3 regions of the Cellvibrio sp. pealriver genome follow, and region 1 is predicted to be linked to each of the others. Evidence: predicted binding sites of a transcription regulator. Region 1 holds the regulator's gene; each other region holds the start of a gene.
What was found. The regulator sigma-54, encoded in region 1, starts transcription at its own class of promoters, with help from an activator protein. The targets are predictions, from matches to a motif close to TGGCACANNNNTTGCNNT.
Positions count from the first base shown of each region.

Region 2: a site for sigma-54 is predicted at 1,405-1,422, ahead of VC28_RS06450 (flagellar basal body-associated FliL family protein). Genes of this name have one in related genera too.
Region 3: a site for sigma-54 is predicted at 2,007-2,024, ahead of flgF (flagellar basal-body rod protein FlgF). Genes of this name have one in related genera too.

Region 1 is NZ_KQ236688.1:2,390,104-2,393,387, reverse strand. Features, by position in the region: gene ptsN (PTS IIA-like nitrogen regulatory protein PtsN) at 1-343, opposite strand, end outside; gene hpf (ribosome hibernation-promoting factor, HPF/YfiA family) at 438-728, opposite strand; gene VC28_RS10410 (RNA polymerase factor sigma-54) at 863-2,527, opposite strand; gene lptB (LPS export ABC transporter ATP-binding protein) at 2,732-3,284, opposite strand, start outside.
Region 2 is NZ_KQ236688.1:1,528,001-1,531,284, reverse strand. Features, by position in the region: gene VC28_RS06455 (flagellar hook-length control protein FliK) at 1-1,220, shown strand, start outside; gene VC28_RS06450 (flagellar basal body-associated FliL family protein) at 1,459-2,016, shown strand; gene fliM (flagellar motor switch protein FliM) at 2,027-3,103, shown strand; gene fliN (flagellar motor switch protein FliN) at 3,093-3,284, shown strand, end outside.
Region 3 is NZ_KQ236688.1:1,164,158-1,167,441, forward strand. Features, by position in the region: gene VC28_RS04880 (flagellar hook-basal body complex protein) at 1-1,875, shown strand, start outside; gene flgF (flagellar basal-body rod protein FlgF) at 2,106-2,849, shown strand; gene flgG (flagellar basal-body rod protein FlgG) at 2,898-3,284, shown strand, end outside.

The DNA.
Region 1 (3,284 bases):
GCAGATGTTCGCTGTGCGCATCTTCCGGCACCAGCATGGCAAATAGAATATCGACAGGTTGGGAGTCGATTGCATCAAAGTCGATAGGATCGGCAAGGGTGATCAATGCGCCCACTGTGCCGCTACAGTTTTCAACACGACAATGTGGAATGGCGATCCCGTGACCAATACCTGTGGAGCCAAGTCGCTCGCGTCCAATTAACCGGCGGAACAATTCGTCAGCATCGATATCGGGAATGTCTTGGGCGATGGTGTTGGCAAGTAACTCCAGCGCGCGTTTTTTACTGCCACCGTCTACGCCGCAGAGTGTGCGGCCGGGGCTGATGAGGGATTGGATTTGCATAAAAAAGTGATGCTGGGCATCTCCCTGATCGATGGCGACTGGTGCCAAAGCAACCAGTGCGCATCATATGGTTAACGTCAGTGCACGCATCGCCCTAGCGATGGCTGCGCATTTTCTCTTTGTGTTTAATTAATTGGCGATCGAGCTTGTCGGCCAAGGCATCGATGGCAGCATATAAATCTTCATGAGTTGCATCGGCGAATAAATCTTTACCACTGACATGAATAGTGGCCTCTGCTTTTTGGATCAGTTTATCTACCGAGAGTATGACATGGGTACTCGTAATGCGGTCATGATGGTTGCTCAAGCGCTCCAGTTTGCTGGAAACGTAATCTCTCATTGAATCGGTAACTTCTACGTGATGACCGCTGATATTTATTTGCATAGATACTTCCTCTCGCTAGAAACAAAACGGTTACGGTTAGGTAACCTCGCATTACATCCATGAATTTTTTGTCCGAACTATTAAATGTACCTGAAACTTTTCAGTAAGTTCCCAATGTGATCATCTGCATCAGGTTAAATTGTTTTGCGCTCATTCGATGGTGGAATGTTGAGCGATTCGCGATATTTGGCAATAGTACGGCGCGCGACTTGTATACCTTGCTCGGCGAGCAAGTCGGTAATTTTGCTATCACTCAACGGTTTTTTTGGATTTTCCGCGCTGACCAGTTTTTTGATGATGGCGCGGATTGCTGTTGAAGAACATTCTCCGCCGCTGTCGGTACTGACATGGCTGGAGAAAAAGTATTTCAGCTCAAAAATACCCTGCGGGGTATGCATGTATTTTTGTGTGGTGACACGTGAAATAGTGGACTCGTGCATTTCTACAATTTCAGCAATATCGTGCAACACCAGCGGTTTCATCGCCTCAGGACCGTAATCCAGAAAGCCACGCTGTTTTTCAACAATACAACTTGCCACCTTGAGTAAGGTCTCGTTGCGGCTTTGCAAACTTTTCAGGAACCAACGGGCTTCCTGTAAATTGTCTTTGAGGAAGGTGTTGTCGCTGCTGGAGTCGGCACGCTTTACCATAGAGGCGTAATCAGCATTGATACGCAAACGCGGCGCAATATCCGGATTCAGCTCCACAATCCAGCGGCCATCGCGTTTTTCTACAAATACATCGGGCACAACATATTCGGTGTCGCCACTGGCAATAATATCGCCCGGACGCGGATTCAAACTCTGGATCAGGGCAATCGCCTGACTTAACTCAGCTTCCTTTAGCTTGGTGCGGCGCATCAATTGCCGGTAGTCGCGGCTGCCTAGCACCGGCAAATATTGTTTGACGATTAATTTTGCCGAATCAAGCAATGGCGTTTTTGGATCAAACTGCTGCAGTTGTACCAACAGGCATTCGGACAGGTTCTGGCTGCACACACCACATGGGTCAAATTGTTGCAAGAGTTTTTGTACGGCAACAACTTCGTCCAGTTCCAGGTCATCGAGATCGCTACCCATCCCTTCAAAGATTTCCTCGATACTGATGGAGAGCATGCCGCTGGGCTCCACTGCATCGATGATGGCCATAGCCAGAATGCGATCCCTGTCTGACATAGGGGTCAGGTTAAGTTGCCACATCAAATGATCGTAGAGGGAGTCAGTGGCAGCACGGCGGCTTTCAAAGTCGCTATCTTCGTTGTCGTAATTGCTGGAGCTGCTGCTGGATGAGGCTTGATAGACATCATCCCAGCTTGTATCCACGGGAAGGTCGCTGGGAATAGAGTCGCTCCAGTCACCGCTATCGGCGCTAAAACTTTCCCCTTCACCATAAACATCGGTATCGCCTATGGATTCACTTTCCCTGAAAGTGTCGCTTTCACCAAAACTATCGCTTTCATTGTAGTTATTGTCGTTGTTGTAACTATCAGCGTAGTTATCGGTGCTCGCGGAGAAATTGTCGCTGGCAGTAAACTCTGCGCTGTTATCGGTACCGCTTTCTGCTGCAATTTCCAGCTGGCGGTCATAATCCGCTTTGTCTTGTTCGCTGCCTTCGTAGTCACTGTTTTGCGTGGGAGAATCGAAGCTATCCTCAACCTCCAACATGGGGTTGGAATCGAGCGCTTCCTGGATCTCCTGTTGCAGATCCAGAGTTGATAGTTGTAACAAGCGGATTGCCTGTTGCAACTGTGGGGTCATGGTCAGCTGTTGGCCGAGTTTGAGCTGGAGAGATTGCTTCATTGTACGGACGACAAACCCTTAAACGCAGGATGAAAAACATCGGTATACGTGGAGTTTAGTCAGGGTTTGCGCCTCAAGCAACAAGCTTAAGCAAGCTTTATGCCTAATGTATAAAGAATGTTACTTGTCAAGTTGTTTGTGTGTGACTAAACGCGCAGGGAATGGGCAGTTTGTAACACCGGAAATCCCGTCTGAAAGTAGGGTTTAGAGGCGGAAATGCTCGCCCAGATACACTTCGCGCACTTTGTTATTGCTCAGCACAGTTTCAGCATCACCTTCGGCGATGATGTGCCCTTCACTGACGATATAAGCTGTTTCGCAGATATCCAGTGTTTCGCGCACATTGTGGTCGGTAATCAGTACGCCAATCCCACGGTCTTTCAAGTGACGGACAATCTCTTTGATGTCATTGACCGAAATAGGATCAACACCGGCGAAAGGTTCATCGAGCAGGATAAATTGCGGATCTGTCGCCAGTGCGCGGGCAATCTCCACGCGGCGGCGCTCACCGCCGGAGAGGGCCATACCCAGGCTATCGCGGATATGGGTGATATGAAATTCGTTGAGCAGTGATTCCAGTTTTTCATCACGCTGCTGGCGGTTGAGATCCTTACGGGTCTCAAGAATTGCCATGATGTTATCCGCCACGCTCAGCTTACGGAAAATAGACGCCTCTTGCGGGAGATAGCCAATACCTGCACGGGCGCGTCCATGAATGGGCAGTTGGGTTATATCTCGCTCGTCAATCAATACGGTG
Region 2 (3,284 bases), 860 kb from region 1:
CTGCGCAGCAAGAAAAAACGGCTGGCGATAAAGTGCCAGATGAGCAATCGACCACGGCTACCGATAGTGTTAATAGTGAAGATCAAGCAGCGGATAAAGCATTGCAAGATACTGCCATGCTGGATGCTTCGGCTTTAGTTACCGCTGAGCAGACATTACTGGATTCCAGTGCCGCCATCACTTTGCCGACTGTTATTCAGACCAGTTTGGATCAGCAAGATGAGCTGACAGGCACGGAAGAAACGGTGTCGCCATTACTAACAGAACTGGGCTTGGGCAAGGGTGACACTGAGCTGACGTTGGCAGAAGAGCCTGGCGCGCTGTTAGCAGCCGATCCAGCAGTGGTGGCTACTTTACCGGTCGCGACATTACCAGGCGTGGAGACAGAGGGTGATCTAGCGGCAATAGGGGTAGATATCAAATCAGTAGGCCTTAACTCACTGAATCCTTCTGTTCCGGTTCAGGCCACTGGCAATCAGGCTGCAGTCCAGAGTGGTTTATCCTTGGTGGACGATGCTCTGTCTGGATCAACATCAACCACTGAGCAAACAGATGTTTTGGCAACTGTGGATAGCGAGGGTGGCGATACATCTGATCTGACGGACAATCCTGATTTTGTATTGCTCAATAGCAAAGCCGGCTTGAACAAAATGGCGGAAGCCAATCTCACCAGTTTGGATAAGGCAGCTTCTGCCATTACAGAGACTGCCAAACCTGTAGCCGCGGCAGTCAGTGCGTTGGAATCAATAGTGCGTCCACTGGAGTCACAATCGCCTGCGGCGCGTGCTTTTGTTGTACAGACCGGCGTGCCGGTAACCGTAGGTTCGCCACAGTGGAGTCAGGCGGTGGGCGATAAAGTTCTGTGGTTGGCTGCACAAAATGTGAGTTCAGCAGAAATCCGTCTTGATCCGCCTGAGCTTGGCCCTATGCAGGTCAAAGTCAGTGTCACCCAGGACCAAGCCAGTGTGACGTTCACCAGCCATAATCCGGTTGTGCGGGATGCACTTGACCAGCAGCTGAACCGCTTGCGTGAAATGTTTGCGGAACAGGGGTTAAATCTGGTTAATGTAGATGTGTCCGATAAATCGTTTGCGCAACAGCAGCGCGATCAGGATGAGTCTGGAAAATCCCGTTCGCATGGTGATGTTGAGGAGGATGAGCTGATGCCCGTAGCGGTGACATCGGTGGCGTCGGTACGGCTCGTCGATCATTACGCATAGCACGCGCTCATTTCAATCCCTTTTGTAGAAATGCTGATCAATGTGATCAGTATTTCTACCTCCTTGTTTTATATCGGTTTTCCTTCCTGTTTTCCGATTTGGTTTTTGTGCTCATTTCGGTTCCCATTTCTATGTTTTGCGCTCGCAAAGCCACTAACCACTGCTAAGCTTTCAAGGGCGATACTGGCATAGGTATTGCTCGAACCCTTTTGGCAATTGAAAGTGACGGAGTTTTGACATGGCGGCAGCCCCTAAAAAAGATGCAGGCAACGCAGACGCGAACGCTGGAAGTAAAAAGAAAAAACTATTTCTGATCATTGGTCTTGCAGTGGCTCTAATTGCTATCTCGGTAGGTGGAACAGTAGTCGCATTAAAAATGTTATCGCCCGCACCTGCAGGCGGTGCTGCAGAAGAAGAGCACGCAAAAGAAGCAACATTGGCACCGGCAATTTATTTTGAAATGACCCCCAACTTTACGATCAATTTTAATGTGAATGGCCGTCAGCGTTATTTGCAGGCAGCGATTACATTGTTGTACCGCGACCCTGAATTGCAAAGTTTATTAACCTTGCACATGCCTGCCATCCGCAATGGGTTGGTGATGTTGCTTAGCAGTAAAAATTTTGATGAATTGCAAACGGAAGAAGGCAAGGAAACCCTGAGAGCAGAAGCATTGGAAATCATCCGCAGTCAGCTGCAAAAAGAGCGTGAAGCATTAATTGCCAGTGGTAGTGGTGACAAAGTGTCTTCCGCAAATGTTGAACAGGTGTTGTTTACCAATTTTGTAATGCAATAAGGAAACCTCTGTGCAAGATTTACTTTCGCAGGACGAAATCGATGCGCTCTTACACGGCGTTGATGACGGTGACATAGAAACCGAATCGGACGGTGAGCCGGGGGCGGTTAAAAACTATGACCTGACCAGCCAGGATCGTATTGTGCGTGGGCGCATGCCTACGCTGGAAATGATCAATGAGCGTTTTGCCCGTTATACCCGCATCAGTATGTTTAATTTATTGCGCCGCACAGCCGATGTATCTGTCGGTGGTGTACAGATCCAGAAGTTTGGTGAATATGTCCACACGCTGTATGTTCCCACCAGTTTGAATATGGTGAAGTTCCGCCCGCTGCGCGGCACTGCGTTGATTATTCTTGATGCGCGTTTGGTATTTAAATTAGTTGATAATTTTTTTGGTGGCGATGGCCGCCACGCAAAAATTGAAGGCCGTGAATTTACGCCTACCGAATTGCGCGTAGTGCAAATGGTACTGAATCAGGCATTTGTGGATTTAACCGAAGCCTGGAAAGCGGTATTCCCGATTAATTTTGAATACGTTCACTCAGAAGTAAATCCATCGCTTGCGAACATCGTGAGCCCTAGTGAAGTTGTTGTAGTCAGTACATTCCATATTGAATTGGATGGCGGTGGTGGCGAAATGCACATCACTGTTCCTTATTCAATGATTGAACCCATCCGCGAAGTATTGGATGCCGGTTTGCAAAGTGACAGCGATGAGCACGATGAGCGTTGGGAAAAAGCCTTACGTGAAGATGTGTTGTCGGCCAGTGTGGATTTGGAGTGCGATATTGTACGGCGCGATATTACCTTGCGCGATATTGTTGAGCTGAAAGCGGGCGATATTATCCCGGTGGAATTCCCTGATTACCATGTATTGACTGCGAATGGTGTACCAATGTTTCGTACCCAGTTAGGTCAAAGCAATGGTTTTCTCGCGTTAAAAATTCGCGAATTTATTGATCGTAGTAGTGCCTATAACATTACCGGTACAAAAGTGGATGCGAATAATTCCAAGGTTAGTGATGGCGCTGAACAAACCAACGAAAGTGTGAATGAAATAAAAGGTGGAAAAAATGGCAAGTGATGATGTTGATCAAGATTCAATGGCTGACGATTGGGCCGCAGCCATGGCGGAACAAGCGGATGCTGATGAGGCGATGGCCAATACAGTGTCATTTGATGAATTGAAAAGTGAAGTCTCTTCACGCCCGGCGGGCAGCCCTGATCTGGATGTGATTCTTGATATTCCGGTGTCCATTTCCATG
Region 3 (3,284 bases), 1.2 Mb from region 1:
ATTGCCACAGCAACTGCATCGGCAGGTTCACCCATTGTTGTTGCTGTACCTAGTGCAGGCCCACCAGTGGTGGCAGCAACAGTGCTGCAGCTGTCGCGCACAGTACCTGGCAACCCTACAGCACAAACAGTGAATATCACTATCTCCCCAGGTACGTATAACAATTTGACCGCTGTCGCTAACGAAATTAATAACCAAAACTTCAGTAGCCCTGTGCCATTGAATGTCCAAGCATTTGTGGATACTGACGGCAATTTAAAAATACGCGATCTCGCTGCGGGTGTCGCTTCTGATTTGGATATTTCAACCATTAGTGGTGCCAATGCCCTTACGACAGCAGTAGATGCGATTACTCCTGCAGATATTATTGTAGGGCAACCAAAAGTCACCAATGATTACGCATCGCATACGTTGGTGATTCAAGGTCCAGGCACCACTGCACCTGTTACTTACATTAGTAAATACGGTGCCGGTGCAGATACAACCGCATCAGAATTAAATTCATTAGCAGGTATTAGTGCAACCGCGCGCACCACCGCGACTGTTTTGAGAGAAGTGCCGGCAAATCCTGGCCCACCAGCAACACCTGCTAAACCCTTTGTCAATAATACGGGGACGTTCACTCTCAATGGTGTGGTATTAACTTCTTCAACAGCAGTTGATATGACTGATTTGGCTGAGGAAATTAACAAGCTCAGCAAATCTACTTTATTTGGTATTACTGCAAGTGTTAACGAAACTACTGGTGATCTTGAAGTGGTATCGGCAACAGGGCGTGACCTTGACTTTTCGTTCGGTGCAGCAGGCGATGTAGTCGGTATTATTGGTAGTCAAGGTGTATTGCAAGAATTGGATACCATCACAACCCCTGCATTAGTTAACAGCGCCATTAAAGTGGGTGGTGAAATTACTGTTACCATGCAAGAGGGTTATTCGATTACCGCTAGCCAACCTACAACACCGGTGAGTGGTGGCATTTTGTTTGGCGCAATTGGTGATCCGACTTTTTTTACTCCCGTGCCGATTAACGCATTTGATCCCAACGATCAAAAAACATTTAACCACGCAACGACTACGCCTGTGTATGACAGCTTGGGGAACGTTCACTCAATGCGTCAATATTTTGTGAAGCAAGCGTACGATCCTGCTGATCCGACAACATCGCCTAACCATTGGAAAATGTATGTGCAAATTGATGGTCAAAACGTAGGTGATCCCGATCCAACTTTGCCATCACCAGACAATATCGCACCTACTATGGCGTCGTTTGATGTCCACTTCACACCTGAGGGCACCATCAATAGATCAATGACCGATGCCATCCTGATCTCCAACTGGACCCCGTTGGGTAAAGACGGGCAACCAGTAGGCGCGTTGGGACCATTGAATGTGTTGCAGGGCGGCACTATCCCTGTGGCTGAGCCACCAGCCAGCTCAAACTTTTTGATTGATCTTGAAGGCAGTACTCAATTTGGCAGTGTGTTTTCTGTGGAGGAATTGGACCAAAACGGTTACGCCACTGGCCGCTTGGCTGGGTTGGATGTGAGCAATACCGGTATTGTGTTTGCCCGTTTCACTAACGGTGAAGCGCAAGTATTGGGGCAGGTGGCTTTGGCTAACTTTGCCAGCGTGGATGGTTTGAAACCAACAGGCGATACCATGTGGGCGCAGACGTTTGAATCGGGTGAGGCGATTGTAGGTGCGCCAGGTTCATCGCAACTGGGCAACATTACCGCCGGTGCAGTAGAAGAATCCAACGTGGATTTGTCGGAGCAGTTGGTGAACCTGATTATAGCCCAGCGCAATTATCAGGCGAACGCCAAAACCATTGAAACCGCAAACGCAACCACCCAGACCATCATTAACTTGCGATAACAAAATCGCTTCGTTACATAGCGGCAAAGAGCGGAAGCTCTTTGCCGCTTTCTATTGGGCTTTTATTCTTTTCTTCGTGATACAAATATAAAAGTCTTTTTAATTCAGTTGTTTAGGTGCCATTCAAACATTGGCACTGCTCTTGCAAAATCTCCAGTAATGGCAAATCCGCCAAAAAACTAGCGGCATTTTTATTCCTTCATAAGGCTGCTAGCACTGGAGACACAATCGTGGATAAAGCACTTTTTATCGCAATGACCGGTGCCAAGCACAACATGCTGGCGCAGGCCAATCGCGCCAATAATCTGGCTAATTTGAGCACTACCGGATTTCGTGCTGACTTTGAACAGTCGCGCAGCATGGGTGTGTATTACGGCGATGGCCAGCCAACCCGCGCGTATGCCATGACGGAATCCCCCCGCGCTGATTTCACGCCGGGCTCAATGATCGCCACCAACAATCCACTCGACGTTGCGATACAAGGTAATGGTTTTATTGCTGTGCAGTCACCTGATGGCACAGAAGCTTATACCCGTGCTGGCAACATGGCGGTAGATGCAACCGGCATGTTGCGCACTGCCAATGGTCTACCGGTATTAGGTGCTGGTGGGCCAATCAACATTCCCGAAAATGAAAAAGTCCAGATCGGTGCTGACGGCATTATTTCCATTATCGGCCAAGGGCAGGGACCCGAGGCGATGGTGCAAGTCGGGCAAATCAAATTAGTGAATCCCGATATTCAAAATATTGAAAAGGGCGATGACGGTTTGTTTCGCCAACGCGATGGTGAAATTGCCCTGCCTGCGGTTGAAGTGACCTTGCGTAGCGGCATGCTGGAAAGCAGTAACGTCAATGCGATCGAAGAGTTTACGCAAATTCTTAGCCTCGCACGCCAGTATGAAATGCAAGTCAAGGTGATGAAATCGGCAGAAGAAAATTCCGCTGCATCTGCCCAGCTGTTGCAAATGTCGTAATTTTTTAATGCGTTTTTTCGTTCACGCATTTAACCAGAGGAATAGATCATGCACGCCGCACTCTATGTCAGCAAAACCGGTTTGTCTGCACAAGATCGCCAGCTCACTACCATTTCCAATAACCTGGCAAACACCAGCACTATTGGTTTCAAGCGTGACCGCGCGATTTTTGAAGATTTGCTGTATCAAAACCAACGCCAACCCGGCGCGCAGCAAACGCAAGAAACTGAATTGCCATCAGGTTTGCAATTGGGTGCCGGTGTACGTGTAGTTGCAACACAAAAAGAATTTACCCAAGGCAATTTGCAAGTAACGGAGCAATCGCTCGATGTCGCAATTGACGGCCATGGTTTTTTACAAGTACTGCAACCCGATGGCACTATCGCTTACACACGCAATGGCCAATTGCAAATCAATGGTGAGGGCCAACTTGTG